4 regions of the Actinomadura geliboluensis genome follow, and region 2 is predicted to be linked to each of the others. Evidence: riboswitches for the same ligand, from Rfam matches in the RefSeq annotation. Region 2 holds a riboswitch; each other region holds the start of a gene.

Region 1 (7,369 bases), on a different contig from region 2:
GGCGCGGACGGCGCAGGAGCGGCGGGTCGCGGTGACGCTGCGCCGCGCGATCCTGCCGGACGAGGACGAGATCGAGGAGCTGCCGGGCCTGACGGTGGCGCTGCGCAGCCTGGCGGCGGAGAGCACCGCCCGCATCGGCGGGGACTGGTTCGCGACGCGGGTGCTGCCGGACGGGCGGGCCGTGTTCGCGATCGGCGACGCGGCCGGGCACGGGCTGCCCGCGGCGGCCGCGATGGCGCGCACGAGGAACGGGCTGCTGGGCCTCGCGTGCACGGGCGAGCCCGCGGGGCGGCTGGTCGGCTGGCTGAACGAGCTGGTCGGGAACATGGACCCGCCGGCGACGGGCACCGCGATCGTCGGGCATTTCGACCCGGCCCGCCGGGTGTTGGAGTGGACGTGCGCGGGCCATCCGCCGCCGATCCTGGTCCGGGACGGCTGGGCGGCGCCGCTGGAGGTGGTCCGCGACCCGATGCTCGGTGCGATGCCCGGCTGGCAGTACACGACGATCACCACCGAGCTCGACCCCGGGGACATGCTGTTCCTCTACACGGACGGCCTGGTGGAGCGCAGGGACGCGGACCTGGACGAGCGCATCGAGCGCCTCACCGGCATCTTGCGGGATGCCTCGACCCGCCCCGACCAGGTGCTGGACGAGGTCCTGGCGCGGATGGAGCACGACCGGGCGGCGGACGACACCACGCTTTTCGCGCTGCGCGTCGAGTGACGAAGCGCACCCGGATCCGGTGGCGGGCAGGCCCTGTGAGCTAGGCCGCATGAGAACGGCCCCCGCAGGCCCCGCGAAGGGTGCGGCGGGGCATGCGGCCCGGAACCCCCCGGGTTTCTTTACCCTTTGGGCATTGGCTTGTAAGGCCCATGGGCAAAGGGCTGAGGGCCAGTTCGGTAAAGATCGGGAAGATGCCGGGGCCTGACGGTGTTGAAGGATCCTTGGAAGGGCTTTGAGCAGGCAAGACAGAGATTTGTGCCTGGTTTGCTTTTCCTCAGAAGGTTGGTACCTTCTATCCGGAATCCCGCAACGCACCCCATGCGTTGCCGCGCCGGTCGTCCGTTCCCAGGGCGGCCGAGGATCGCGGAGCGGTATCCGCACGCGATGCGCGCCAGACGATGCGCGCACCCCTCAGAGATCAGTCACTGAGATACATCCGATAAGTCTGCGCCGCATGTGCGGTGCGAGGCCGAGTCCGTGCCGGTCGAAGCGACCGGACGGAGCCGGGGACCCAACGTTCCAGGGGTGAATCGGCGCGACCCAGAGCCGCGCCGTAGGGCTGCTTCCATGCCCGAATCCGTCAGCTAACCCGGTAGGCGTCATGGAAGATAGGAGATTCCCTGCATGACCGGTCGTTTCGATCGACTTTCGCTCAACCGCTTCTCCCCCGAGGACAAGGCCGTCGGCGTCGCCGTGGGCGCCGTGCTCACCGGAGCCGTCGGACTCGCCGTCCTCAACCCCCTCGCCGGCGGCAGCGCCGCGGCCGAGACCCCGGCCCAGGCGAAGGCGGCCGTGGTGGCCGAGCAGGGCACCGCGTCGAAGCAGTCCACGTCGAAGCAGTCCGCGGGCATGACCCAGGCCGAGGCCCGCGAGGCCGGCTGGGGCGTCGCGCCGCGTCCGGTCAAGGCCTCCGAGGCCATCGCGCTCGCCAAGAAGCAGGTCGGCATCAGCGAGGGCAAGGGCGGCCAGACCAAGTTCCACAAGTGGTACGTCTCGACCCCGCACGCCAAGGCCACCGCCCAGCGCGACGGCGGCTTCTCGGTCAAGGCCTACAACGGCGCCCAGTGGTGCGACATGTTCGTGTCCTGGGTCGGGGCCCACACCGGCGTGAAGAACATGGGCTGGGACGCCTACACCGTCCAGCACGCCACCTGGTTCAAGAAGGCCGACCGCTGGGGCGACAAGCCCAAGCCCGGCGCCGTGGTGTTCTTCGACTGGAAGGACGGCTCGAAGGGCAGCATCGGCGACATCGACCACGTCGGCCTCGTCGTGAAGGACAACGGCAACGGCAAGATCAGCACGGTCGAGGGCAACAGCAACGACAAGGTGGAGAAGAAGGTCCGCGACAAGTCCGAGGTCGTCGGCTACGGCTACCCGGAGTACGCGTCCTGACGCTCCTCCCCCTAGCGCACGCATCGAAGGCGCCCGGCTCCGGCCGGGCGCCTTCGGGCGTTCCTGGAGGTGTGTCCTAAGTCGCCGTTGAAGGCGAGTAATGGGAAGCATTGACAGCCTTTGATGCTCCTTGGACCTCACTGGGGCGTTCCTGGAAAGGAATCCCTGGCAACGCGTCCGACCGGTCTCCGGCCCCGGCGGCCGGTCCGGTGCGCGGCGGGACCGGTGAGGGGAGGCCGAGCGGGTGCGCCCGGATGTCAGCGTGGTGGTGATCGCCTACAACGACGCCCGGCGGCTTCCCCATGCGGTCGCCTCGACGCTGGAGCAGTCCCTGGGCGGCGTCGAGACCGTGATCGTCGACGACGCCAGCACCGACGGCACCGGGGAGGTCGCCGATCGGATCGCCGCCGCGCGGCCCGGCCGGGTCCGGGCGGTGCACCTGCCGGTGAACTCCGGCGGCTGCGGCCGGCCCCGCAACGCGGGCGTCGAGGCCTCGTCCGGCCGGTACGTGATGTTCCTCGACAGCGACGACCTGCTGGACCGGCACGCCTGCCTCAACCTGCTCGCCACCGCCGAGGACACCGGCGCCGACCTGGTCTCCGGGCTGTGCGAGCGGGTCTTCCTGGACATGCCGGAGGGGGCGAAGGGGCGCGTCCGCCCCTGGTACCCCTGGCTGTACGAGCGCAGCGCCGTCTACGGGTCGCTGCGCGAGAACCCCGGTCTCCTTTACGACACCCTCTCCACCAACAAGGCGTACCGGCGCGGGTTCCTGGAGGAGCAGGGGCTGCGGTTCGTGGAGCGGCTGCACTACGAGGACCTGCTGTTCACCGCCGAGGCCTACCTGGCGGCGGAGCGGACCGCGCTGATCCCGCACCGCGTCTACCGCTGGCTCGTCCGGCGGCGGACGGGGGCACCGTCGATCTCCAACCGGCGGTCCGAGCCGGCCAACTTCGCCGACCGGCTGGAGATCCACCGGCGCATCGACATGCTGTTCGCGCTGCGCGGCGCGCACGATCTGCGGCGCGCCAAGGACGTGAAGTTCGTCAACCACGACCTGCTGCTCTACCTGCGGGAACTGCGCGGCCGCGACCCCGCCCACCGGGACCGGTTCCTGGAGCTCGCGGCCGGCTACCTGGCCGAGCTGGACCCGCGCGTGTTCGAGCTGGCCAACCCGCTGCCCGCGATCGCCGCGTACCTGATCCGCGAGGGCGACCACGCCGGGGCGCTGGCCGCCGCCGAGTACCGGCCCCCGCGCCGGCCCGTGCTCCGCGCCCGGCTGGTGGAGCGGGACGGGCGGGTCTTCTGGGGCGAGGGCGGGCCCCGCGGGGGGCTCGGCCGCCGGATCCTGGACGTCACCGGCCTCGGCTTCCACGTCCGGCCCCTGAAGGAGCTGTGCCCGGCCGGGACCGTGACGCGGCTGGAGACGCGCGGCGGCCGCGCACTGATCGCCGGGCATGTGCCGAACCCGCTGCGCCGGATCCCGCTGGACGCCGAGCTGGCCGGGACGCTGGAGTTCCGCGACCGGCGCCGCAGGGCGCGCCGGGCGCGGGTCCGCGTCGCCGTCCGGCACGAGGGCGACCGCCTGGCCTGGCGGGCGGAGTTCGACCCGGCCGCCGAGATCAGGCCGCTCGGATTCGCCGACCCCGTCTGGGACGCGTGGCTGCGCGTCCGGGCGGACGGCGAGGACATGGTCTGCCGCCTCGGCGAGGGCCGTGGATCGCCGCCGCTGGAGGGCGTCGCGCTGCCCGTCCGGCCCCGGCTGACGCGGCTGGCCGGAGACAGCCTCCGCTCCCGCCTCACCGGCCGCGGCGACCTGGCGTTCACGCTGGAGGCGGCGAGCCCGTGGGCGCGGCTGGCGAGGGCCGCCGCGCGGCGCGCCGCCACCTCGGCGCCGGGGCGGCTCGCCTGGCGCCGCGTCCGGGCGGTGCGGCGGGCGGCGGCCCGGCGGCTCACCGCGCGCCGGACCAAGATCGCCGTGTTCAACCGGGTGCTCAGCAGGCTGCCCGTCCGGACCGGCCTGGTGGTCTTCGAGAGCCATCTCGGACGCCACTACTCCGACAACCCGAAGTACCTCTACCGGGAGCTGCGCGGGACGGGGCGGCCGATCACGGCGGTGTGGGCGTACGCGTCCTCCCCGAAGGGGTTCCCCAAGGACGCCGTGCTCGTCCGCCGGGGTTCGTGGCGGTACTTCCTGGCGCTGGCGCGCGCCCAGTTCTGGGTGGACAACCAGGGCTTCCCCGAGGGCCTGCGCAAACGCCGTGAGACCACCTATATCCAGACCTGGCACGGCTCGGCCGTCAAGCCCATGGGCCTCGACCAGCCCCGCCTGAAGAGGGCCTCCGCCGGCGAGAGGGCCCGGCTGCGGCGGATGGTGGAGCGCTACGACTGCTTCCTGGTGCGCTCCGGGCACGACGTCGAGACGCTGTGCGCCGGCCTCGGGGTGCGCTCCGAGCTGCTCCCGGCCGGCTATCCCCGCAACGACCCCCTGGTCAACGGGGTGGACGGCGATCCGGAGCTGGCCGCCGAGGTCGCCGCGCTCCGCACGTCCCTCGGCCTGGACGATGGGCGCCGCGCCGTCCTGTACGCGCCGACCTTCTCCACCGGGCCGGACGGGCGCCCCGGCGGGCTGCTGGAGCCGCCCATCGACCCCGAGGTGTTCGCGCGGGAGCTGGGGGAGCAGTACGTGCTGCTCGTCCGGCCCCACTACCTGTGCAAGGCCAACGTCCCGCCCGGCGCCCGCGCGGTCATGCGGGACGTCGGCGCGGTGCCCGACGCCACGCTCCTGCTGCTGCTCGCGGACGCCCTCGTCACCGACCACTCCTCGATCATGTTCGACTTCGCGCTGCTGGACCGGCCGATCGTCCTGCACCTGCCGGACGGCCGCGACCTCGCCCCCGGATACCTCGACCTGAACCGGGAAGGGCCCGGGCCGATCACCCGCACCGAGCGGGAACTCGTCGCCGCACTGGCCGGGCTGGACGCGGCCGAGGCCGTCCACGGCCCCCGGCGCCGCGCGTTCGCCGCGCGCTTCGGCGAGCACGACCGGGGCACCGCCGCCCGGATGGTGGCGGACCGCTACTTCCCGGCCGCACGGCCGGGCCGCAGGAGTGAACGCACGAGCCGCAGGGGGAGCAGCCATGGCCGCACCGCGTGACGTCTTCATCGTGTGCAACAACGCCGACGACATGGGCGGGCTGCAGCGCTGGGCGCACCACATGGCGCGCCTGCTGGCCGGGCGCGGGGACCGCGTCACCCTCGTGGGGATCACCCGCGGCGCGGAGCCGTACCACCACGACCGCGACGGCTCCTACGCCGTCGAGGTGCTGCACCGGGAATGGCGGGCGCCGGTGCTGGCGTGGCGGCCGAAGAGCACGCTGCAGAAGCTGAACCCGGCGGCGCGCGCGCGGGATTTGCGGCGGACGGCGGCTCAGCGGCGCGGCGCCGGGCGCCTGTCGGAGCTGTTCGCCGCCGCCGGGCCCGGGGCGGTGGTGATCGTGGCGCAGGTGTGGGCGATGGAGTGGGTGCGGCTGGCCGACACGTCCGGGCTGCGGGTAGTGGCGATGAGCCACGAGTCGTACGAGGCCACCCGCAAGTCGACCCGGTACCGGAGGATCAGGGAGCACTACGCCGGCGCGGACCGGATGCTGGTGCTGACGGCCGAGGACGCCGACGCCTGGGCCAGGGACGGCATGACCAACGTCGACCACATCCCGAACCCGCTGCATGTGACGCCGGCCGTCCACCCGACGCTGGACCTCCCGGTGGTCGCCTGCGTCGGGCGCCTGTCCCACGAGAAGGGCGTCGACCTGATGCTGGAGGCGTGGGAGGCGGTCCGCGCGCGCCATCCGGACTGGCGCCTCCACGTCTACGGCGGCGGCCCGAAGGAGGCGGAGCTGCGGGCGCGGGCGGACGCCGCCGGGCTGTCGGGCTCCGTGGAGTTCCGGGGGGTGGTCACCGACGTCGAGCAGGCGCTGGTCGAGGCGTCGGTGCTCGCGCTGCCGTCGCGGGCGGAGGGCTTCCCGATGTCGGTGCTGGAGGCCATGGCGTACGGGCTGCCGACGGTGGCGTTCGACTGCGCACCGGGCGTCCGCGCGCTGCTCGGGGCCGGCGAGGAGAGCGGCGTCCTGGTCGAGCCGGGCGACACGGCCGCGTTCGCCGCCGCGCTGGACCGCCTCATGGGGGACCCGGAGGAGCGCCGCGCCCTCGGCGCCGCGGCCCGGGCGTCGGTGCTGCGCTTCCACCCCGACGCCGTCCTCGCCCGCTGGGACCGGTTGTTCGACCTGCTGCACCGGGAGCCGCCGCCCGTGCCCGAGCGCGCGCCCGCGCCCGCCCGCGAGCCGGCGGCCGCGCCCGCGGCGGAACCCGCCCTGGGGAGAGATTCTTTCTAACAACTGTTTGGTAGAGTCCCTGGCGTGAAGCAGAACGAGTCGCCGGCGGACCGCGCGTTCCGCGCCGAGGTCCGCGACTGGCTCCAGACGAACCTCTCGGGCGAGTTCGCGCACGCCCGCGGGCTCGGCGGACCCGGCCGCGAGCACGAGGCGTTCGAGGAGCGGCTGGCCTGGGAACGGCACATGGCCGCGGCCGGCTGGACGTGCGTCGGCTGGCCGCGCGAGTACGGCGGCCGCGGCGCCACCGTCGAGCAGCAGGTGATCTTCCACGAGGAGTACGCGCTCGCCGACGGCCCCGCCCGCGTCAACCACATCGGCGAGAACCTGCTCGGCCCCACGATCATCGCGTTCGGCACCGACGAGCAGCGCGCCCGGTTCCTCCCCCCGATCGTGGCGGTCGAGGAGCTGTGGTGCCAGGGCTACTCCGAGCCCGACGCCGGCTCCGACCTCGCCAACGTGCAGACCCGCGCCGAACTGTCCGGCGACCACTGGACGGTCAACGGCCAGAAGGTGTGGACGTCGCTCGCCCTCGAAGCCGACTGGTGCTTCGTCGTCTGCCGCACCGAGCCCGGCTCGTCCCGCCACAAGGGCCTGTCGTACCTGCTCGTCCCGATGCGGCAGGACGGCGTCGACATCCGGCCGATCATCCAGCTCACCGGCACCTCCGAGTTCAACGAGGTCTTCTTCGACGGCGCCCGCACCGACGCCGGCAACATCGTCGGCGCGCCCGGCGAGGGCTGGAAGATCGCGATGGCCACGCTCGGGTTCGAGCGCGGCGTCGCGACCCTCGGCCAGCAGGTCGGGTTCGCCCGCGAGTTCGAGGGCGTCGCCGACCTCGCCCGCCGCACCGGCGCCATCGACGACC
Region 2 (7,369 bases):
CGTCGACCAGCGCCTCGACCCGCGGCCGCAGCCGCTCGACGAGCCGCGGGGTGAACGCCTTGCTCACCAGCCGCCGGAGCCGGGTGTGGTCGGGCGGGTCCAGGGTGAGGAACGACCGGTTCCGGACCCGCGACTCGCGCCACAGCCCGCCGCCCTCCGGCCGGTGCCCGAACCGGGGGTCGCGCAGGACCTGCTCGCACAGGTCATAGGACGTGGTGACGCGCAGGCCGACCTCGGTGCGGTGCAGGCGGCGCCCACCGGCCGCAAGGCGCCGGTAGTGCGCGTACGGGTCGGCCCGGAACGCCGGATCCCCTGGATCGAAACCGAGCACCGCCGCGGCCTCGGCCTCCACGACCTGGGCTGTCCTGTCCTCCATATCCCCAGTCACCCGGAGATCAGACGACATGTCAATAGTGCTCCGGGCGCCGCGCGCGCCGGGCTTGTCGCCCTGAAGGTCGGGGTTGATCGCTTTCGCGTGCTCCGCCCCGTCTCGGGGGCTAATCCGGCGGGCCGCAGGGGCCATCCCGCACGCGGTGACGGTGGCGGGCCGGGGCCTCATTGCCCCTGGCCCATGGTGGTCAGGCGCTTTCGCGGATCACCAGTTCGGGGCGCTGGACGACCTGCCGGTGCTGGTGCGACTTGCCCTCGCCGATCTCCGCCAGCGCCAGTTCGGCGGCCTCCCAGCCCAGCTCGCGGCGCGGCTGCCGGATCGTGGTCAGCGGGACGGCGGCGCTCGCGGCCAGCTCGATGTCGTCATAGCCGATGACGGCGATGTCGTCAGGGACGCGGACGCCGAGCCGGGTCAGCTCGTTGATCAGCCCGATGGCCAGCAGGTCGTTGGCGCAGAACACGCCGTCCGGCCGCGGGGACAGGGCCATGACCTCGTGGGCGGCGGCCTGGCCCTCGGTGGGGCTAAGGGCGTCCTGGACGAGCGTGATGGGCTCGCCGAGACCCGCCTCAATGAGCGTGCGGGCGGCGCCGTCGCGGCGGTCGACGCAGGGCAGCGGTTCCGGGACGCCGGTCACGAACACGATCCGCTCGCGGCCGATGCCGAGCAGCCGCGCGGCGGCGATCTCCCCACCCGCGAAATGGTCGACCCGGGCCGAGCACGCGTCGGCCGAGTCGCGGTCGATCACCACGACGCTCATGCCGGCGGCGCGCAGCCGGGAGATGTCGCCGGGGTTCCCTCCGACGGGGATGATCAGGACCCCGGCGGCCTGCTGCTCCTCCAGGAGCTCCAGCGAACGGCGCTCCTTGGCGGACGAGTGGTCGCTGGAGAGCCAGAGGGCGTCGTGGCCCGCCTCGTTGAGGGCCGCCTCGGCGCCGCGCGCGACATCGGACGCGTACGGGTTGGCGAGGTCCTCGACGACGATGCCGAAGGCGCGCCGCGGCTGGTCGCCGAACTCGCCCGCGGTGCGCTCGGGGCGCCGCCGGAGCCGGCGCGCGGACTCGTTCCGCACGAATCCGAGCTCCTCGATCGCCGCGCGGACGCGGTCACGGGTAGCTTCGGCCACGAGGTCTGGCCGGTTTAGGACATTCGAAACGGTCCCAACTGAGACTCCAGCCCGCCTCGCGACCTCACGAATACTGGTCTGTGGCAACTCGCTCCTCGTCCCGACCCAGGAGTGTTTCCCCAGGTAGTGGAGTTATGCGCGGTACAGAGCGAATCGAGCGACTACGGAACGTCGCCGATCGGACGCATACCGCATTTGGGCAGCGCTTGACGGGCCGGATCCGGCCGCCTAGCGTTCCGAGCCGAAGCGTAGCTTGAAACGATTCACGATCTTGCTCAGCGGCAAGACGCGGCGAGTCCGACGAGGAGGGCCGGATGCGGATGGCTGGCGATCTCATCCCGTCTCCCTCGGACGACCAACGAGTGAATCGTCACCCGGAGTTCCCCCGTACGACCCCGCAATCGGCCAGGCGGCCACCTCCGGCCAAGCTCGTGAGACAGCAAAGGAACCCGATGATCTAAGTCCGGAGGGCTCCGGACCCGGCAACCCAACGCGCGTACAGATCGAGGCCCAACCCGTGCCTGTGCAGCGGACGGCTGCATCCCCGCGGTCATCACCACGGACGAGGGAGGACGGAGTGGAAACAGCCACACTCGCACGTCGTGGCACCGACGATTTCGGGCTGAGCGAGGAGGAGATCCGGCTGCTCGCCCAGATCGCGAGCGGTGTCACCGCCGATGTGGCGGCACGCAAGCTGGAGCTGAGCGCACGGACCTTGCGGCGCCGGTTGCGGACGATCTGCGACCGGCTGGAGGTCAACACTCCTATCGAGGCCGTGGTGTGGGCGGCCCGGAGGCAGCTCATCTAGCCGGCTTCACCCCCCGACGCTCGCCAGGGGACGGGCGAGCGTCACCGAGAGATCCAGGCGGCGAACCGAACTCCGTCCGACCCCGCAGCGGCGGCGCCGGCGCCCTGGCAGGTAGGTCCCTGCAGGTGGCGTCGCCGCGGACGGCGTTCAACCCCCCATGGATCCCATAGTCATGCGCACCTCCGCAGTCATGCGCACATTCGCGGAGTAGGCGCACACCCACTCAGCCTTGCGCACACCCGTGCTCGCGAGCGCACGCGCTTCGGTGGCGGGAGCCAGGCGTCCCGGACCGAGCGTGGGCCGGGTCAGGCGACGCGGACGCCGCCCGCGAAGGGCCGCCCGTCCATGGAGGCGATCTTCACGACGTCGCCGGTGTGCGGCGCGTGGATCATCTTGCCGCCCCCGATGTACATCCCCATGTGGTGCAGGTCGGCGTAGAAGAACACGAGGTCGCCCGGCTGGAGCTGGCTGCGGGACACGTGGGTGCCGGCGTTCCACTGGCTGCCGGTGTAGTGCGGCAGGTTGATGCCGACCTGCTTGTAGGCCCACATCGTCAGGCCGGAGCAGTCGAAGGTGCTCGGCCCGGAGGCGCCCCAGACGTACGGGCGGCCGAGCTTGCCCATCGCGTACCGCAGCGCCTGCGCGGCCTTGCCGGTGCCGATGACGGGGAGCTTCGCGAGCTGGGACGGGTCCCGCTTGACGATCGTGCCGCGGACCTTCTCGTAGGCGTCGGTGACCTTCTTGCGCTGCGCGTCGAGCTGGGTCCGCAGCTGCTTGACCTGCGCGGCGCGCGATTCGGCGGACTTGCGGGCGCGCTGGGCGGCCTGCATCGCCTGCATGAGGCCGAGCACCTTGGTGCTGTCGCGCTTGGCGAAGTAGTTGAGGGTGGCGGCCTGGTCGAGGACGGCCTGCGGGTCCTGGGAGGCGACGAACGAGACCGTCGGATCGGAGCCGCCCTGCATGTAGCTGGTCGCGGCGAGGGTGCCGACCTTCTGCCGGATCGCCTGGAGCGACTTCTCCTGCCGCTCGGCGTTCTCGGTGGCGACCTCGGCGGCGCGCTTGGACTGCGCGAGCTTCACCTTCAGGCCGTTGTACTGCTCGGTGAGCTGCTCCAGCTGGTCGGCGAGCTTGAAGGCCTGGGAGCGGAGTTCTTTGGTGGACGGCTCGGGATCGGCGTGCGCGACGGCGACGGTGTGCGGAGCGGCCGTCAGCGCGACGAGCGCGCCGGCCACGGTGACCGCGCGGCCGCGGAAGCGTCGAAGGGAAGCAGACCGCGAGTGCTGCACGAGTTCTCCTCTCCTCGACCGCCTACCGGGTTAGCTGACGGGTTGGGGCCGGAGCAGCCCGTCCGCGAGCGTGCGCGGGCCAGGCCGCGGCGCTGCGGATTCACCCCTGCCGGCCGCTGCTTCGGGGCAATCCCCGGAAACGCTCCGAAAGTGGGTCCCCGGCTCCCCGGGGCGCTGGTTCGCGGCCCGTGGACTCGGCGGTTCGGCCTCCGTTCTGCGGGTGGCCGATGTCAGCGATGGACACTAACGGAATGCGGATTGGATGCCAACCAGATCCTGAGAAGTCGCAGGTCGGACGGGCGGGGCGCGCTTCCACCGGCGGCCTCCGGGGGCGCTGAGCGATGTGTTCTGGGTCACTTTCCAGAGGCCCGAGCGGCCTATCTAGTCGCTTTTATCTAGTCACCCTTCTGCTGTGCTCACCACGCGTATGCGCACGCCGACGTTCGGCAAGGTCCGGTGTTCGATAATCTCGCCTGTTTGTGGAGGTCGTGATCCGGCGTGCCCGTACCGCCGATGTTCAGGAGATCCGCAGGCTGGTCGATCTGTACGCCGGGTCGGGGCGACGCCTGCTGAAGAAGTCGACGGTCAAGCTGTACGAGGACGTCCAGGAGTTCTGGATCGCCGAGGACGTCCAGCGAGGGACGCCTGGGCGCGTCGTGGCCTGCGGGGCCCTGCACGTCATGTGGGAGGACCTCGCGGAGGTCCGCTCCGTCGCGGTGGACAAGGGGTACGGCGGACGCGGCATCGGCCACCGCATCGTCGCCCGGCTGCTGGAGACGGCGCGTGAACTCGGCGTGCGGAGGGTGTTCTGCCTTACCTTCGAGGTGGACTTCTTCGCGCGCCACGGCTTCGAGCAGATCCTCGGTACACCGGTGTCGCCTGAGGTGTATGAGGAGCTTCTCCGCTCTTACGACGAAGGCGTGGCAGAGTTCTTGGACCTCGACCGGGTCAAGCCGAATACGTTGGGCAACACCCGGATGTTGCTTCGCCTGGAGGACTGCCCCAAATGAGCGATTCCCCCCACCGCGGACGGCGTTACCAACCGCCGCAGGGCCAGGGTGCCTACGGTCCCCCGCCCCCGTACCAAGGTCCCCAGTGGCAGCAGCAGCCACAGCACCAGCAGCAGCCACAGCAGCAGTGGCAGCAGCCCCAGCAACCTCAGCAGGACTGGGGGCGCTCCTACGAGCCGTCCTACGACCAGTACGGCGACTCCCAAGGCTCCTATGGCGACCCCCACGGCTCCTACGGCGGCTCCCACGGCAGCGAGATGGAACTGGCGCCCATTCACCGCAGGGCCGGCGCCAGGGTCATCGACAACGCCCTCGTCGCCGTCTTCGGGTTCGCGCTCATCCTGCCCGTGACGGTCGCCGCGTTCGGCCTGGGCGGTGAAGGCGGCAACGACGAGGAAGAGGGCGGCATCTGGAACTGGCCCATCATCTTCACCCTGTTCTTCGTCATGTCCGTGCTGCCGTTCCTCTACGAGGCCGTCCAGCTGTCCATGTGGGGGCGGACGCTGGGCAAGCGGATCCTGGGCCTGGGCATCGTGCAGGCCCGTCCTGCGGGCGAGCCGATGAGCACGACGCAGGCGATCTGGCGCGCTGGGATCGTCCACGTCGGCTACCAGGTCGGTGTCTTCTTCTTCCTGGTCCTCGCGGTGATGGTGTGGGAGTACGCCGCGTACGGGATGGCGCTTGTCTGGGTGGGCGGTCTGATGGCCTACCTGTGGGCGATCTGGGACCAGCCTCTGCACCAGGCGCTGCACGACCGTTTCGCCGGCACGCTGGTCATCGACGAGCGAGGCACGTACGAGGAGTACGGCGACGACCAGTACACCGAGTACGCGGAGTAAGTCCGCGATGGCGGTTTTCCTCGCCGACCCGGGGCAGCGCCTGCTCGCGCGTGTGGTCGACACGCTCATCGTCGGTGTGCCCGTCATCGTCGTCGTCCGCGAACTGGTGTCCGGGCACATGGTGGACGTCGTCGCCCCGCCCGCCGTGGCGGGGTGCATGCTGCTGTATGAGGCGGTCCAGCTCGCCCTCTGGGGCCGGACGCTCGGCAAGCGCTTCGCGGGCATAGAGGTCGTCACCGCCCTGCCGGAGGGAACATCCGCCCTATCGGGCGCCAGGGCGGGCCAAGAGGCCGCAGGGGGCGTTGGCGACGCCCAGGGTGCGGCGGAGTCGGGTGCTACGGCCAACGGCGGAGTGAGCTTCCTCCCGGCGTCCGTGCCGGGGTTCGTACCCGCCGCGAAGCCCGCCGTGCCCGCGGAGGCAGGGACGCCCGAGGACGTCTCAGCCCCTCCCTCGCCCGAGCCCGCTCCCGTGGGCGCGCCGGAGGCCACTAGCGCGGAGACGGCCGCCGAGGGGCTCCCTGAGCGGGTGGAGGCCGGCGCCCGGCCCGGCGTTCTGCAGTGCGTTCTCCGGGCGGCGGTTTATTCGCTGCCGATCGCGATCCGCCCGATTCCCGTGGCCGGTGTGCTGGCGAGCGTCTTCTGGGTCGTGAACGCCGGTGTCATCTTCGAGGGGACTCGCCGCCAGGCCGTCCATGACAGGCTCGCGGGGACGCTAGTGGTAAAGCGCGGGACGCCCGATTCCCCGGCCTTCTGAGGGCCACTCGCGCGCGTACGGGCACGCTCCCGGCGCCTTGATCCCTGGTTACGCGTCCGGATGCATCGCAGCACGAGGGTATTCGCTGCCTTCTACATGCTTTTGCGGAGAGATGGCCGGGTCTGTTTCGGACGCACGGGCTTGGCCGGGTCAATCCCAGCTCGTTCCGGTTACGGCCCTGAATCGAGCGGGGATCTGTCTCGTCCCGGATGCCGCCTCCGGATTGAATGCCCCTTCGGCCGCCCCTTGCCGTGCCGCCTGCGGTGTCGCTTCTTAGCGGTACTGGACTTACTCTGGATGGGACAGGGTCTCACCCGGAACGGACTTTCCCGGGCCCATGCGCGCCGTGGGGCGGACAGGGCGGCGTTCGCCCCGGGGATCCCGGCCGGGCGGTTGTTGAAGTAGACAACGGGCGGTCGGATTGTGCCACAATCACCTGATTTCCCTGGCTGAACCATGCGCGGCGCGGTTCGCCGGGGATCACGCTCGGCGACTTCCGCTCACACCCCGCCGGAACCGATTTTCGGCCCGGCTCCCGACCCGGTTATCTCTCCACATCCCCGGGTCAGGGCGATGATCTGTGCATTCCGTTGCCGGCTGATCTCCCGCGCATACCCGTCCGCATACCGGTCCCTTGTGCGCCCATACGCGGTTCCGTGCGGCTTCAGGCGTTCTCCCGCGGCCGTCCGGCGTCGTCCCTGGTCCCCGGCGGGCTCCCGCCCCCGGGCCGGACGGCGGGGCGCTCGATGATTCGCGGCGGGCGGGCCGGTTAGCGCCGTTACGTCAGCGTTAATCGTTGGCGGCGGTGCCGGAGTGCACCGCCTGTTAAGGTCCGATCAGGGACTTTCCGTCCGGAGCGGCTCCCGCGTCCGAAAGCCGGAGCTCCCGCAAACCCCGAACCCCGAGCCGTGCAAACCCGGGCCAAAGCGTGCGCGCCCGCCCAGGTCAGCGTGGTCCGCAGTGACACTGGTCACGCCGCGAAAACCTCGGCCCGCGTCCCGGTGCCCGCAAATTAGGGGATGCCGGGCCGTCACCGGTCCTCGTGCGTCCCGCCGACGCTCCGGAAACGACGAGGCCGATTACGCGCGGTCACCGGCGGAAGGGGACTTCGATCCCAGTGCCGGTTCATCGGGAGTGCTGGAATTGTCATCCGCGGAG
Region 3 (7,369 bases), on a different contig from region 2:
GCTGACGGCGGAGGTCGCCGCCGCCCAGGCCGGGCTGCCCGGCCCGCACCGTCCCGCCGAGGAGGTCGCCACGGTGATCGCCGGCCTGGCCATGGCCGCCAACCAGGAGATCCAGCTGCTGGAGGACGCCTCGGCGCCGGCCCGCGCCCGCACCGCCATGCGCCACGCGGCCGGCCTGAGCACGTGAGCTCCTCCGGGCGGCTCCGCCCCGTTGTTGGTGTTGCGTTCGCCGTGCGTTCCTTGCGCGCCGGGCCTCGCGCCCCCGCGCCACGACCAAGATCGAACTTGGCGTGACGGCCCGGCGAACAATGGCGAAGGCCCCTTCCACCGGCGGATCCGCCGACCGAAGATCAACACCGAGCGGCGCGATCATCTCGCGCCCGGGTGGAAGGGGCACGATGAAGACACTGATGAAGACGGCCGTGGTGGGCCTCGGCATCGCGGCGGCGAGCATCGCGGTCGCGCAGCCGGCGCTGGCCAACTCCTTCGGGCCGGTCTCGGTCGGCGACGGCACCGTCTCCTACAACGACGGCGGCGACCAGTTCTGCGCCCAGGCGTACAACACCGACGGCGCGCGCTGGGTGCAGGTGACGCTCGTCCCCATCAGCCGGTCGGGCCCCAGCCCGTCCTGGAAGGACTACAACAACTACTACGGCAACTCGGGCAGCACCTGCCGCAGCCTCGCCACCGCGTACGAGGACACCTACTACCGCGCCGACATCAAGACCTACTGGGGCGAGCGGGGGACGACCGTGACGCGCTCGTCCCGCTACTTCTACAGCTGACCGTCCGGCATGAGGACGACGGCACGTTCCCCGCACCGGGTGCGGTGAACGTGCCGTCGCGCGTTTCGCGCAGGCCATGTCAGCGGCCGGCGGTCTTCTCGCCCTCCGCCTGCGGCGCGGCCGCGGCCGCGGCGTCCGGACGGGGGGTCCGGAGGGTGACGGCGGCGAGTCCCGCGCCGGCGAGCGCGATGAGCGCCGCGCCGGTGAAGGCGGCGGAGAACCCGTCGGTCAGCGCGGGCAGGTCCCCGAGCCGGTCCGCGCCGGAGGCGGCGGCGATGGCCGTCATGGCCGCCAGGCCGAGCGCCGAGCCGACCTGGTAGCCGGTGTTGACGATGCCGGACGCGAGCCCGCCCTCCTCCGGACGGGCCGCCGACAGCGCGGTGCCGAGCGAGGGGATGAACGCCAGCGACATCCCGAGCGCGGCGACCAGCGAGGCCGGCAGCACGTCCACCCAGTAGTCGCCGTCCGGGCGGATCAGCGACAGCCAGCCCATCCCGGCGGCCAGCACCAGCAGCCCGGTGACGATGGCGCCCTTGGCGCCGAGGCGCCCCATGATCCGCGGCGCCAGGACGATCATCCCGAGCATGATCAGCGCGGTCATGGGCACGAGCGCCGCGCCCGACGGGAAGGCGCTGTAGCCGAGCACCTGCTGCAGGTACAGGTTCAGGAAGAACCACATCGGGATCCACGCGCCGCCGAGCAGCAGCTGCGCGAGGTTGGCGGCGGCCAGGTTCGGCGCGCGGAAGATCGACAGCGGCATCAGCGGGGCACGGCGGTACGCCTGCAGCGCGAGGAACACTCCGAGCAGCACCAGCCCGGCGGCCAGCACGGCCCAGGTCTCGAACGCGTTCCAGCCGACCTCGGGCGCGCGGACGACGCCGAAGACGAGGCCGCCCAGCCCCGCGGTGACGGTCAGCGCGCCGAGCACGTCCACCCTGCCGCGGGCGCCGCCCCCGCCGCCGGGCATCAGCGCGGGCGCGGCGGCCAGCGCGATCAGGGCGATGGGGATGTTGATGTAGAAGACCCAGGGCCAGGACAGGTACTCGGTGACGACGCCGCCGAGGAACACGCCCGCGGTGCCGCCGGCCGGTGCCGCCGCCCCGTACAGGGACAGCGCCTTGGTCAGCTCGCGCGGCTCGGAGCCGAACAGCATCATCAGCAGCGTCAGCGCGGCGGGCGCGATGAGCGCGGCGCCGACGCCCTGGACGGCGCGTCCGGCCAGCTCCACGCCGACGTTCCCGGCGGCGCCCGCCATGGCGGACCCGGCGAGCAGGACGACCCACCCGGTGGAGAACAGCCGGCGGGCGCCGAACAGGTCCGACAGCCGGCCGCCGAGCAGCAGCAGGCCGCCGAACGCGACGACGTAGGCGTTGAACACCCAGGACAGGTTCTCCTGCGAGAACCCGAGATCCGCCTGGATGCGGGGCAGCGCCACCCCGATGATCGACGTGTCCATGATCACCATGAACTGAGCGGTCGCGATCAGCGCCAGCGCCCACCAGCGGCGCGCGGCGGGCGGTGCGGAACGTCCGGACATGACTCCTCCTTCTACCCCTAGGGGGTATATCTCCAGCGGTCGCTTACCCTAGGGGGGTATAGTTCCCCGCGCAACCCCCGGCGCCCCGCGCTGATTCCCGAAACCTGAAGGAGCCCCCGAAATGACCGCCCAAGACCGCGAAGGCCCCGCCCCCCACACCCCGCACACCGCCCACCCGCCCGGTGGGGCGTCCCACACGCCTGGGCAAGCCGGTCATGCCCACCACGCGAGCGGCAACGGCGGGCAGACGTCCCACACCGGAGAGCACGGCGGACAAGCGCAGGCGAGCAAGCAGGCCGCGGGTGCACACCACGCGGCGGGACATGGCGGGCCCAGCGAGCACGGCGGTCATGCGGGCGGTCATGCGGACGGGCATGGGGGCGCCGGGTCGGTGTCGTGGGGGATGGCGGCTCAGGCGACGCTGCACTGCCTGACCGGCTGCGCCATCGGCGAGGTGCTCGGCATGGTGATCGGGACGGCGCTGGGGTGGTCGAACGTGGCCACGATCGTCCTGGCGGTCTTCCTCGCGTTCGTCTTCGGGTACGCCCTGACCATGCGCGGCGTCCTCAAGGCGGGGCTGACGCTGCGCGCCGCGTTCGGCGTGGCGCTGGCCGCCGACACCGTCTCGATCGCGGTCATGGAAGTGCTGGACAACGCGGCCATGGTGGCGATCCCGGGAGCGATGGACGCCGGCCTGGCGGACCCCCTGTTCTGGGGTGCGCTCGCCATAGCGTTCCTGCTCGCCTTCATCGTCACCACGCCGGTGAACCGGTGGATGATCGGCCGAGGCAAGGGCCACGCCGTCGTGCACCAGTACCACCACTGACCCGGCGCACCGGTGCTCCGGCACAATGTGGGCAGGACGGAGGTGAGCGCGTGGCCGGACTGGGCGGGTCGCTCGAACGCTCCATCATGGACGTCCTCTGGGCGGCACCCGAACCACTGCGGGTGCGAGAACTCCTCGCGAAGCTCAACGAAGACTCCGACAAGGCGCTCGCCTACAACACCGTCCAGACCGTGGCCGAACGCCTCGCACAGAAGGGGCTCCTACAACGCACCCAGGACGGGACGGCCTTCCGCTATGGCCCGACCAGGGCGCGTGAGGAGTACGCCGTCGAACTGATGCTGGACGCGCTGACCGACGCCCCCGACCACGGCGCGATCCTCGCCCGCTTCGCCGAGAGCGTCCCCGCCGAGGACGCCCGCCACCTGCTGGACGCCCTGCGCCGCCGGACGTCCGACGGCGACGAGGCGTGACGCCGTGATCGTCCTGGTCGGCGCGCTCGTCGCCTCGGCGGTCCTGCTGGGGTGCCTGGCCGGGCCGGTCCTCGATCGGATCCGGGCCGGCGCCCTCGGCCCACGGACGGCGGTCGCCTGCTGGACGGCCGCGCTCGCGGGCACCGTCATCGCCAGCGCCGGAGTCGTCGCGGTCGCGCTGATCTCGCCCCCGGGGCCCGGACACGGACTGCTGACGCTGCTGCGCGACTGCCTGCCCCACCACGAGACCCAGGCGATGATCGCGGCGGCCGTGGCGAGCCTGGTCCTACTGGCGGCGTGCGGGACGAGGCTGGCCCGCGGGGTGCCGCGCCTGGTCCGGGCCCTGCGGCACCGCCGCCGCCACTGGGAGATGCTGCGCCTCGTCGCCCGCCAGCACACCCGGCACGCGGACGTCCTCGTACTCGACCACCCGGTGCCCGTGGCCTACTCCCTGTCCGCGCGCCGCCGCGCGATCGTGGTCAGCACGGGAGCCCAGGACGCACTGAGCGCCGCCGAACTCGGAGCCGTCCTCGCACACGAGCGAGCCCACCTCCGGCAACGCCACCATGCACTGCTGCTCGTCCTGGACTTGGCGCACGCCCTCCTCCCCTGGCTACCAACCGTCCGCCGAGCCAAAGCACGGCTACCGCTACTACTCGAAATGGCAGCGGACGACACAGCAGCGCACACCCACGGCCCCCGAACCCTCGTCAAAGCCCTACACACACTCGCCTCACCACCAGGCACCCCCAACCCGCCCGGTTCACTAGCAGCAACAGGCTCACAACCCTCATCCGAAGTGACCGGCGCCCCTTACACAGCCGAACTCCACGACATTGGCGGAGTGGTCGCCGCGCCCGGCCGGCTCGACGTGACCGGCCCGCTCGCCGCGCCCGGCCGGCTCGACGTGACCGGCTCGCTCGACGTGACCGGCTCGCTCGACGCGACTGGCTCGCTCGCCGCGACCGGGTCGCGTGAAGCGGGCGGCATGCCATGCGGGCCTGGAACCCGTGACGTTTGCGGTGTGGTTGTCGAGACCGGCTCGTTCGGCGCGTGTGGAGAGTTGGGGGCGGTCGGGGCGGGGATGGACGCGTTGGCGGCGCGGGTGCGGCGGCTGGAGGCCGGTGAGCAGGTGAAGCCGCGTGGGGCGTTCCGGGTGGTGGCGCCGGTGTTCGTGGCGGCGGCGGTCGCGGTGCCTCTCGCGGGCGCGGCTCTCGCGATCGGTCGGCTGGCCCTGCTCTGCTGATGCGTCTGGGACGTTTGCCGTAATCCGCGGCTTGAGTGGCGAATGAGGCGGCTATCTCCTACGCTGCGTAGGAGCCACCGTGACGAGCCCCCGCCGGGGGCGGCGATGGCGACGCCGAATCCCGTGGCCCATCGGCCCGGGAACCGGGGACCCGATCTCCACCGGGGTGAATCCGCTCCCTTCGCGGGGCGGTAGGGCGACTCTGGCCCGAACCCGTCAGCTGACCCGGTAGGCGGCACAGAGGAGGACGACCGCATGCAGCGACGCGCTGCCGTCATCGGCACGCCGAAACGCCGCACCCGCACCCCCCGAACCGTCACGGCATGGGCGATATCGGCCGCCGTGGCCGCGGCGCTCCTCGCACCGGCGCCCGCCTCCGCCGAGCCCGAGCCGTCCCGCCGGGAGCTGACCGCGCAGCAGAAGAAGCTCGCGGACGACGCCGAGAAGCTCAGCGAGCAGTACAACGGCCTGCGCGAGCGGCTGAAGCAGGCCCAGCGCGCCGCCAAGGTGGCCGAGGGCAACGCCGCCCGCCAGAAGAAGGCGCTGGACGACGCCCGCGCCAGGATCGTCAAGCTCGCAGCGGACAGCTACAAGAACGGCCCAGCGGACCCTGCCGTCGCCTTCGCCTCCGCCAAGGACCCGCAGAGCGTCCTTGACCGGTCGGCCACGCTCAACTACTTCGCCCGCCAGGACGGCGACCGCGTCGCCCACCTGCTCCAGACCATGCAGGCCGCCGAGCGCTCCCGCAAATCGGCCGAAGCGCGCGCGAAGCAGGTGCGCGAACTCACCGACGAGGCCAAGAAGAAGCGCAAGGAGCTCCAGGCCAGGCTCAAGAAGGTCGAAGCCAAGCTGGGCGTCGGCACGCCCATCCGAGGCAACGGCGGGCCCATCCCCAACGTGGACCCCGGCGGCGCCTCGGCCAAGGCCATGACCGCCGTTCGAGCCGCCCTGAGCCAGCTCGGCGTGCCCTACTCCTGGGGCGGCGGCACCGCGTCCGGCCCGTCCTACGGCACCGCGCAGGGCGCCAACATCAAGGGCTTCGACTGCTCCGGCCTGACCCTGTACGCCTACGCCCAGGTCGGGATCAACCTCCCGCACTACACCGGCGCCCAGTACAACGCGGGCACGCACGTGTCCATGTCACAGCTCAGGCCCGGCGACCTGGTGTTCTTCCACGCCGACCTGCACCACATGGGGCTTTACATCGGCAACGGCAAGATGGTCCACGCTCCGCAGACCGGCGACGTGGTCAAGATCAGCCCGCTCGCCGGACGGCCCTTCGCCGGCGGCGTCCGCGTCGCCTGACACGCTTCCCCCGACCGGCGTTCCCGTCACCCGTTCCCGGGTGACGGGGACGCTTCCATTCAGGGACGGCTCCTTTGCCGCGCCGGTCTAATGCCTTGCCGGATGTGTTGGCTACACTGGGGCCCGGCGAAGGGGAGTAGTCCTGTAATACCGCTGGTCGACACGCTGGACATCCTTGGACGTCCCGGCCATCGGGCCCCGCGAAGGGGTGGACGAGACCTTCGGCCACGGCATGACGTGGCCCGTACGACCGTGCGGGCCGTCCGATCGTGCCGGGCCGAGTGGTCCTCCCGTCGCCCGCCAGGGTGCCGGCCGAAGTCCGCGGCCCGGCCCCGTAAGAAGGCACCGCCCATGACCCTGGACCCGCTCGCGATTCTCACCGCGTTCGGCTTGATCTTCCTCGCCGAGCTGCCCGACAAGACGATGTTCGCCTCACTGGCCATGGGCACGCGCATGCGTCCGCTCTACGTGTGGTTCGGCACGTCCACGGCGTTCATCGTGCACGTCGCGATCGCCGTGGGGGCCGGCAGCCTGCTCAGCCTGCTGCCGGGCATGGCCGTCAAGCTCGTGTCGGCCGCCCTGTTCGCCTTCGGCGCCATCGTGCTGATGCGCGGCGGAGGGGACGACGACGAGGACGACAAGGCCGGCCAGAGGGTCACCCGGTTCTGGCCGTCCTACGTGGCCGCCTTCACGGCCGTGTTCATCAGCGAGTGGGGCGACCTGACCCAGATCACCACCGCCAACCTGGCCGCCACCAACGGATGGCTGCCGACGGCGATCGGCTCCGCCGCCGCCCTCATGTCGGTCTCGGCCCTGGCCCTCCTGGCGGGCCGCTTCATCGCCAACAGGGTCCCGCTGAAGACCGTCCAGCGCATCGGCGGCCTGTGCATGGCCGGCCTCGCCATCTGGACCCTCATAGAAGCCTTCACCATGTAACCCACCCCTCGGCCGACCCACCCTCGGCCGACCCACCCTCGGCCGACCCACCCCTCGGCCGACCCACCCCTCGGCCGACCCACCCTCGGCCGACCCACCCCTCGGCCGACCCACCCTCGGCCGACCCACCCTCGGCCGACCCACCCCTCGGCCGACCCACCCTCGGCCGACCCACCCCTCGGCCGACCCACCCTCGGCCAACCCACCCTCGGCCAACCCATCCCCGGCCAACCTCCCGGCCGACCGATCCCCGGCCAACCCCCCGGGCCAACCCCCCCGGGCCAACCCCACCGGCCGACCGAC
Region 4 (7,369 bases), on a different contig from region 2:
AAGGGGTGACATGGAGCACCTGACGTCGAGGCTCGACCGCGCCGGGGTGCGCTCGGGGGATGTGTCATGGCGACCTTGAACTGTCCTGTCTGCGGTGAGCCGCACCAGCAGGGCGACCTGCTCTGCATGAACTGCGGGGCCAATCTGGCGCGCGGCGGAGGCGGCGCCCACCGGCAGGGGCCGGGCGGGTACGACGACCAGCAGCCGCAGGGCGGCCAGTACGGCGGCGGCCCGCAGCACGGCCAGCCGCAGTACGGCGCGCCGCAGCCGCACGATCCGTACGGGCAGCAGTCCCCGCAGCACCAGCCGGGCCCGCCGCCCGGGCAGCAGCCCGACCAGTGGGGCCCGCCGCAGCCGCCGCAGCCGGACCAGTGGGGTCCGCCGCCCGGGCAGCAGCAGTCGCCCGGCCAGTACGGGCAGCCGCAGCACGGCGCTCCGCAGCAGGGAGGCCCCCACCAGGGCGGCCCGCCGCACGGGGGCCAGGCTCCCGGGCAGCAGCCCGCGGACCCGTGGGGCATGCCCCAGCAGCCGCAGCAGCCGCAGGACCAGTGGGGCGCGCCGCAGCCGCCGTCCGACCAGTACCAGCAGCAGCGCGAGCCGCAGTACCAGCCCCCGCAGGACCAGTACGGCGCTCCTCAGGGCCAGTACGGCGCCCCCCAGCAAGACCAGTACGGCGCCCCTCAGCCGGACCAGTACGGCGCGCCCCAGCAGGACCAATACGGTGCCCCGCAAGACCAGTACGGGGCTCCGCAGGACCAGTACGGCGGCGCACCGCAGCAGGACCAGTACGGCGCCCCGCAGCCGGCCGACCACCAGTTCGGCCCGCCGCCGCAGCCGCACGGGCAGCCGCCCCTCGGCGGCCCTCAGCACGGCGGCCCCCCGCACGGTGGTCCCCAGCACGGTGGTCCCCAGCACGGTGGTCCCCAGCACGGCGGTCCCCAGCACGGGGGCCAGCCGCCGCTGCCGCCGCACGGCCGCGAGGCGACGCTGCTGCCGCACGACCAGGGCCAGCGTCCCCCCGCCCCCGACAGCACGGCGTTCATGTGCCCGTACTGCGAGGCGGTGCTGAGCAACCCGGGCGCCGCGCAATGCGACTCGTGCCTGCGGCCCCTGCCGAAGCAGGGCACGCCCGTCCTGCGGGTGCAGTTCCCCACGGGCGAGCTGAAGGTGTCCGTCGGCCAGCACCTCGTGCTCGGCCGGGACGCCGGGCAGTCGCCGGTGGCGGCCACGTTCACGCAGTACGACAACGTGTCGCGGCGCCACTCGACGGTCTGGCTCGACCCGTCAGGCACCGCCTGGGTGCGGGACGAGGGCTCCACCAACGGGACGTTCGTCAACGGCGAGCGGCTGCCCCGCGGCGTGGAGGCGCCCCTGCGCGACGGCGACCAGCTCCGCCTGGCCGCCGACGTCACCGGGACCGTCCAGCTGAAGTGAGCTGAGCACGAAGAAGGGCGGCCCCGCGGTTCTCGGAACCGCGGGGCCGCCCTCTTTCGCACTACGGGGCGGGCCGGTCTCAGCCGGCGCGCTTGGTGCGGGCGCGCATGCGCTCGCGCTCCTTGGCGTCCAGCACGACCTTGCGGATGCGGACGTTCGCCGGCGTCACCTCGACGCACTCGTCCTCGCGGCAGAACTCCAGCGCCTCCTCCAGCGACAGGAGGCGGGGCGGGGTGAGCCGCTCCAGCTCGTCGCCGGTGGACGACCGCATGTTCGTGAGCTTCTTCTCCTTGGTGATGTTGACGTCCATGTCGTCGGCGCGGGAGTTCTCGCCGACGATCATGCCCTCGTACACCTCGGTGGTCGGCCCGACGAAGAACGTGCCGCGCTCCTGCAGGTTCGTGATCGCGTACGCGGTGGCGGCGCCGGCGCGGTCGGCGACCAGCGACCCCGACGGGCGGGTGCGCAGCTCACCGAACCACGGCTCGTAGCCCTCGAACACGTGGTGCGCCATGCCGGTGCCGCGCGTCTCCGTCATGAACTCGGTGCGGAACCCGATCAGGCCGCGGGCCGGGACGAGGAACTCCATCCGCACCCAGCCGGTGCCGTGGTTGGTCATCTGCTCCATGCGGCCCTTGCGGACCGCCATCAGCTGCGTGACCGCGCCGAGGTGCTCCTCGGGGATGTCGACGGTGAGCCGCTCGACCGGCTCGTGCCGCTTGCCGTCGATCTCGCGGGTGACGACCTGCGGCTTGCCGACGGTCAGCTCGTAGCCCTCGCGGCGCATGTTCTCCACGAGGATCGCGAGGGCCAGCTCGCCGCGGCCCTGCACCTCCCACGCGTCCGGCCGCTCGGTCGGCAGCACCTTGAGCGACACGTTGCCGACCAGCTCGCGGTCGAGGCGGTCCTTGACCATGCGCGCGGTGACCTTGGTGCCCTTCTCGCGGCCCGCCATCGGCCCGGTGTTGGTGCCGATCGTCATCGAGATCGCCGGCTCGTCCACCGTGATCAGCGGCAGCGGGCGCGGGTCGTCCGGGTCGGCGATGGTGTCGCCGATCATGATGTCCGGGATGCCGGCGATCGCGATGATGTCGCCCGGCCCGGCCTCCTCGGCGGGCTTGCGGGTGAGCGCGTCCGTCATCAGCAGCTCGGTGATCTTGACCCGCTCGATGCTGCCGTCGTGGCGGCACCAGGCGACCGGCTGGCCCTTCTTGATCGTCCCGGCGTGCATCCGGCACAGCGCGATCCGGCCGAGGTAGCTGGAGGCGTCCAGGTTCGTCACATGCGCCTGGAGCGGTGCGTCCGGGTCGTAGGACGGCGCCGGGATCGTCTCGGTGATGACCTTGAACAGCGGCTCCAGGTCGTCGCTGCCGGGCATGCTGCCGTCGGCGGGCTTGTCGAGCGAGGCGCGCCCCGCCCGGCCCGACGCGTACACGATCGGGAAGTCGATCTGGTCCTCGTCGGCGTCGAGGTCCATGAACAGCTCGTAGGTCTCGTCCACGACCTCGTCGATGCGGGCGTCGGGACGGTCGGTCTTGTTCACCACCAGGATCACCGGGAGCCGCGCGGCGAGGGCCTTGCGCAGCACGAACCGGGTCTGCGGGAGCGGGCCCTCGCTGGCGTCCACCAGCAGGACGACGCCGTCCACCATGGACAGCCCGCGCTCGACCTCGCCGCCGAAGTCGGCGTGGCCCGGGGTGTCGATGATGTTGATCGTCAGCCCGTTGTGCTTGACCGCGGTGTTCTTCGCGAGAATGGTGATGCCCTTCTCGCGCTCCAGGTCGTTGGAGTCCATGACCCGGTCGTCGACGTCCTGGTTCTCGCGGAAGGCCCCGGACTGCCAGAGCATGGCGTCGACCAGCGTCGTCTTTCCGTGGTCGACGTGGGCGACGATCGCGACGTTCCGGAGGTCGTCGCGCGTGGAGATGGGCATGCGGGTTACCTTGCGTGAGGTTTCAGGAGAGTCGCCGCAGAAACACGGCAGCACTCCATTCTACGCTCCGCGGCCCCTCCCGCATTCCCGAGCGGGCCGCACCGGGCCGCGCGCCCGCCCGATTGGCCAACTTTGCCGATCCTTTGTAATCTTCCCGAGATCCGGTCGTCCGGAGTCCCACCCCCCGGGGCTGCGACCGGAACGCCGAATCTCCCGCCCGGCGGGAGAACCGGGGACCCACACCCCCGGGGTGAATCGGCGCGCGACACGCGCGCCGTAGGGCGACTCCTGGCCCGAACCCGTCAGCTAACCCGGTAGGCGTGCGTGGAGAGGAGAGCACCGGCTTGGCACCGGACCCCCACCGGCGGCGGCGCGTCACGCCCACCGCCACCGCGGCAGCCCTGCTCCTGGTCGGCCTCGGCGCCACCGCGCCCGTCGCCGCGCACGCCGCACCGCTCGGGCTCGCCGCCGCGGCGACGCCGAGCCCGACTCCGACGACGGAGAAGGGCCTGCGCAAGAGCCTCGACGCGCTGAACGAAGAGGCCGAGATCCTCACCGAGAAGTACAACAAGACCCGCGTCGACCTGAAGGCCGCACAGAAGGCCGAGCAGGCCGCCACCACGACCGCGCAGACCCTCCGGACCCAGGCCGCGCCCGCCCGCGAACGCCTCGGCCGGATGGCCGCCGCCAACTACATCGCCGGCTCCCCCGACGCGCTGTTCGGCGCCACCGGCTCCCCCGACGGGCTGTCCGACAGCGCCTACCTCGTGCAGAACCAGGCGCACGCCGTCCGGGCCCTGCAGAAGCAGATCGACCGGGCCGAAGCCGCCGAACGCGACGCGAAGGCCAAGACCGCCCAGGTCAAGAAGGCCTGGGAGGACGCCAAGAAGGCGCGCGCCGAGGCGAAGGCCAAGGTCACCGAGGTGATGAAGCGCCTCGACAAGCTGTCCACCACGCACGCCAGCGACCCCCGCACCGGCCTCACCGCCACCATCAAGGGCTCCGACCTGCCCGCCAAGATGGCCCGCAAGGCCTACGGCAAGCTCGGCTCCCCCTACGTGTGGGCCGCCGCCGGACCGAGCAGCTTCGACTGCTCCGGCCTCGTCGTCTGGGCCTACGCCCAGGTCGGCAAGCCCGGCCTGCCGCACTACACCGGCGACCTCTACCAGCTCGGCACCAAGGTCCCCCGGTCCCAGCTGCGCTCCGGCGACCTGGTCTACTTCGGCGGCAACCTCCACCACATGGGCATCTACCTCAGCGGCGGCAAGTACCTGCACGCCCCGCGCACCGGCGATGTGGTGAAGATCTCCAAGCTGTCGGACCGCTCCGACTACGCGGGCGCCAACCGCATCTCCTGACCCCCCTCCGGGCCGCGAAACGCGGCCCCCTCGGTCGTCGGGGGCTTCCTGCGGCGCGGTAGGAAGCCCCCGGCGGGTTTATTGTTTTGCCCTCGGCGTCAGGCGCTGGGGCGCCTTCCTTCCACGGGCAAACCGGCGATCGCTGCATCGCTCCGGCTCGCCTTGCGGCTCGCTGCGCGATCAGGTTCTCGCTTCGCTTGAACCTGGCTTCGCACGCGATCGCAACGTGACCCTTGTCGCAAGCTGGGCTTACGGACGTGTACCTCAGGGTTCGCGCGTGGTGCGGCTGGGGCTGAGGTCGTCGAGACAGGCTTCCCCCGGCGCGCGCTTTCGCTCGCCTTGCGGCTCGCGGCACCGGTGGCTTCTCGCTTTCGCTTTGAACCCGGCTTCGCGGGCGATCATTGTGGTTCGCGGCGCGAGCGGCATTTACTGGCAAAGGCCCAGGTGAGCAACTTGGAGAGGCTGGGCGGGGCGCGCGGTGTGGGGGGTTAGATCAGGTGGGCGTCTGCGATGGCGTCTATTACTGGGCGGTCGCCTGGGAGCCAGTCGACGTCGTAGAGCTCGTGAGGGGTCAGCCAGCGGAGGGCCAGGTGTTCCAGGGGCTGGGGGGTGCCCTCGATGATCTCGGCGGTCCAGACGCGCAGGACGGCCTTGTCGCTGAGGCGCCAGTCGGTGCCGATGCGGCGGCCCAGGCGGACCTTGACCGCCAGTTCCTCGGCGCACTCGCGGACCAGGGCGTCCTCGTCGGACTCCCCCGGGTCGACCTTGCCGCCGGGCAGCTCCCAGCCGCCCGCCATGTGCGGCGGCTCGGCCCGCTGCGCGGTCAGCAGCCGGCCGTCCGCGATGATCGCCGCGCCCACCACCACGAGGTCGATCGCGATCAGCTCCTCTCCGTCGCGGCGGCCTCGACCTGCCGCGTCGATTCCCGGACGATCTCCTCCAGATGATCGCCGTGCGCGCCGCGCCAGTAGACCTGGCCGCAGTCCGCGCAGCGGCCGTAGACGTCGTAGCTGCGGCGCGTCCCCGCCTCCAGGCCGTCCTCGACCTCGGTCTTGTCGACCGGGACCAGCTCGCCGTTGCAGGCGGTGCACCGCGTCCACGGCCGGAGGACGGGCGCGAACCGGTCGAGGAGGTCGCGGAGTTGGTCGTCCGGGCGGGCGCCGCGGACGTAGGCGCCGAACCACAGCGCGCGGCGGCGCAGCAGGCCCCGGTCCTGGGTGAGCAGGACGCGGCGCTCGGCGTTGGCCTGGACGACCAGCGCCGGATCGTCCATGTCGTTGTGGTAGGCGGTGTCGAGGCCGATGAGGCGCATCCGGCGCGCGAGCGTGCCGAGGTGCACGTCCAGCAGGAAGCGCGGCGCGTCCTGGCCCGGCTCCAGCGGGACGGGCTGGGGGCGCGGCACCGCCGCCACCCGCACCTCGTCGCCGGGCTCCGGCCGGGCGGACGGCTCCGCCGGCGCGCCGTTGACGGTGATCGGCCCGGCCTCGGGCAGCGGCACGCCGAGCGACTCGACGAGGTGCCCCAGCGTGGACGTCCCATCGGAGGGCACCCGGGTCGCGGTCTGCCTGCGGGCGGCGGGCAGGAACATCAGCAGCTCGTCGGCGACTCGGATCGTTATCTCGGGCTCCACGCCGATCAGCATGCCACGCGAGCCCGGTGGTGTTCCTCGGATTATTGCTCGGCGAGGCGCGCCGCCGGTCAGCCGCCGGGCCGGGGGGCGGCGAGTTCGGCGACCTTCTTCTTGAAGTCGGGCCGCGCGAGCGGGCGGGTCACGCCGACCCAGTCCGACCGCTTGTAGGACTTCACGCCGATCGCGGGCACGCACGTCGAGCAGCTCGCCACAATCATCTTGCCCTTGCCGATGACCATCCCGACATGGCCGGGATTGTTCGCCGACGTCCCCGGGCCGGAGTCGAAGAACACCAGGTCGCCGGGCTGCTCCTTGCCCTTGGAGATCCGCACGCCGAACGGCCACTGCTCGAACGTGGTGCGCGGGATGTCCAGCCCGGCCTGCCGGTAGGCGGCCTGGAGGAGGCTGGAGCAGTCCCAGGCGTCCGGGCCGTTCGCGCCGAACACGTACGGCTTGCCGCGCTGCGCCATCGCGAACTCGATGATCTTCTGGACCAGCGCGCCGACGTTGGCGGGGAGCTCGTTGTCCTCGCAGTTGACGCCGTTCGCCTGGACGACCTTGAAGTCGCCGCCGACGTAGCGCTTCGCCCAGTCGAGGACGAGGTCCACGTAGTCGGACGAGTGGTTGTACTGGAAGATCGCGGTCCGCATCCGCTGCGGGGCGCCGTTGTGCTTGAGGTAGGCGGCCGCGGAGGGGATCGCGTCGGCCGGGTCGTAGCGGTCCTTGCGGCCGTCCTTGTTCCCGTCGACGCCGAACGCGTCGAACGTCGGCTTCAGGAACTGCATCGGCCCGCCGGCGCCCGCGTAGTTCTCCCCGCTGCTGACGCCGGGCAGCGTCGACCGGCCGTGGTCGGTCTCGACCTTGCCGATGCCCGCCAGGACGTTCCACGGGATGCCGTACTTCTTGCCGGCCTCCTGGTAGAGCTTCAGGTAGTTCGCCGGGACGGCCTTCGCGTCGTTCGCCGCGACGGGCTGCGCGTCGGCGCCGGCGACGTCCACGCAGTCACCGCCGCCG

The links. A riboswitch is a leader RNA that binds a small molecule or an ion and turns the genes downstream of it on or off. The one in region 2 is predicted to bind cyclic di-AMP.
Region 1: it holds a riboswitch for cyclic di-AMP, as region 2 does, so the genes downstream of both, ACGFI1_RS42520 (C40 family peptidase) here and ACGFI1_RS22530 (C40 family peptidase) in region 2, are expected to answer to the same signal.
Region 3: it holds a riboswitch for cyclic di-AMP, as region 2 does, so the genes downstream of both, ACGFI1_RS30370 (C40 family peptidase) here and ACGFI1_RS22530 (C40 family peptidase) in region 2, are expected to answer to the same signal.
Region 4: it holds a riboswitch for cyclic di-AMP, as region 2 does, so the genes downstream of both, ACGFI1_RS07945 (C40 family peptidase) here and ACGFI1_RS22530 (C40 family peptidase) in region 2, are expected to answer to the same signal.

Annotation. Positions count from the first base shown of each region.
Region 1 is NZ_JBICUA010000021.1:19,932-27,300, forward strand. It holds gene ACGFI1_RS42515 (PP2C family protein-serine/threonine phosphatase) at 1-724, shown strand, start outside; cyclic di-AMP (ydaO/yuaA leader) riboswitch at 1,182-1,338, shown strand; gene ACGFI1_RS42520 (C40 family peptidase) at 1,349-2,116, shown strand; gene ACGFI1_RS42525 (bifunctional glycosyltransferase/CDP-glycerol:glycerophosphate glycerophosphotransferase) at 2,361-5,270, shown strand; gene ACGFI1_RS42530 (glycosyltransferase) at 5,254-6,504, shown strand; gene ACGFI1_RS42535 (acyl-CoA dehydrogenase family protein) at 6,529-7,369, shown strand, end outside.
Region 2 is NZ_JBICUA010000006.1:518,377-525,745, reverse strand. It holds gene ACGFI1_RS22545 (cytochrome P450) at 1-376, opposite strand, end outside; gene ACGFI1_RS22540 (LacI family DNA-binding transcriptional regulator) at 579-1,601, opposite strand; gene ACGFI1_RS22535 (LuxR C-terminal-related transcriptional regulator) at 2,092-2,322, shown strand; gene ACGFI1_RS22530 (C40 family peptidase) at 2,628-3,608, opposite strand; cyclic di-AMP (ydaO/yuaA leader) riboswitch at 3,612-3,818, opposite strand; gene ACGFI1_RS22525 (amino-acid N-acetyltransferase) at 4,088-4,618, shown strand; gene ACGFI1_RS22520 (RDD family protein) at 4,615-5,457, shown strand; gene ACGFI1_RS22515 (RDD family protein) at 5,465-6,211, shown strand.
Region 3 is NZ_JBICUA010000010.1:282,289-289,657, reverse strand. It holds gene ACGFI1_RS30400 (TetR/AcrR family transcriptional regulator) at 1-187, shown strand, start outside; gene ACGFI1_RS30395 (hypothetical protein) at 399-785, shown strand; gene ACGFI1_RS30390 (MFS transporter) at 865-2,322, opposite strand; gene ACGFI1_RS30385 (DUF4396 domain-containing protein) at 2,444-3,148, shown strand; gene ACGFI1_RS30380 (BlaI/MecI/CopY family transcriptional regulator) at 3,199-3,579, shown strand; gene ACGFI1_RS30375 (M56 family metallopeptidase) at 3,584-4,825, shown strand; cyclic di-AMP (ydaO/yuaA leader) riboswitch at 4,928-5,075, shown strand; gene ACGFI1_RS30370 (C40 family peptidase) at 5,081-6,130, shown strand; gene ACGFI1_RS30365 (TMEM165/GDT1 family protein) at 6,482-7,066, shown strand.
Region 4 is NZ_JBICUA010000002.1:520,897-528,265, reverse strand. It holds gene ACGFI1_RS07960 (hypothetical protein) at 1-999, opposite strand, end outside; gene ACGFI1_RS07965 (4Fe-4S single cluster domain-containing protein) at 1-79, shown strand, start outside; gene ACGFI1_RS07955 (FHA domain-containing protein) at 1,042-1,434, shown strand; gene typA (translational GTPase TypA) at 1,514-3,367, opposite strand; cyclic di-AMP (ydaO/yuaA leader) riboswitch at 3,560-3,704, shown strand; gene ACGFI1_RS07945 (C40 family peptidase) at 3,712-4,725, shown strand; gene ACGFI1_RS07940 ((deoxy)nucleoside triphosphate pyrophosphohydrolase) at 5,214-5,600, opposite strand; gene ACGFI1_RS07935 (Mut7-C RNAse domain-containing protein) at 5,606-6,367, opposite strand; gene ACGFI1_RS07930 (C40 family peptidase) at 6,424-7,369, opposite strand, start outside.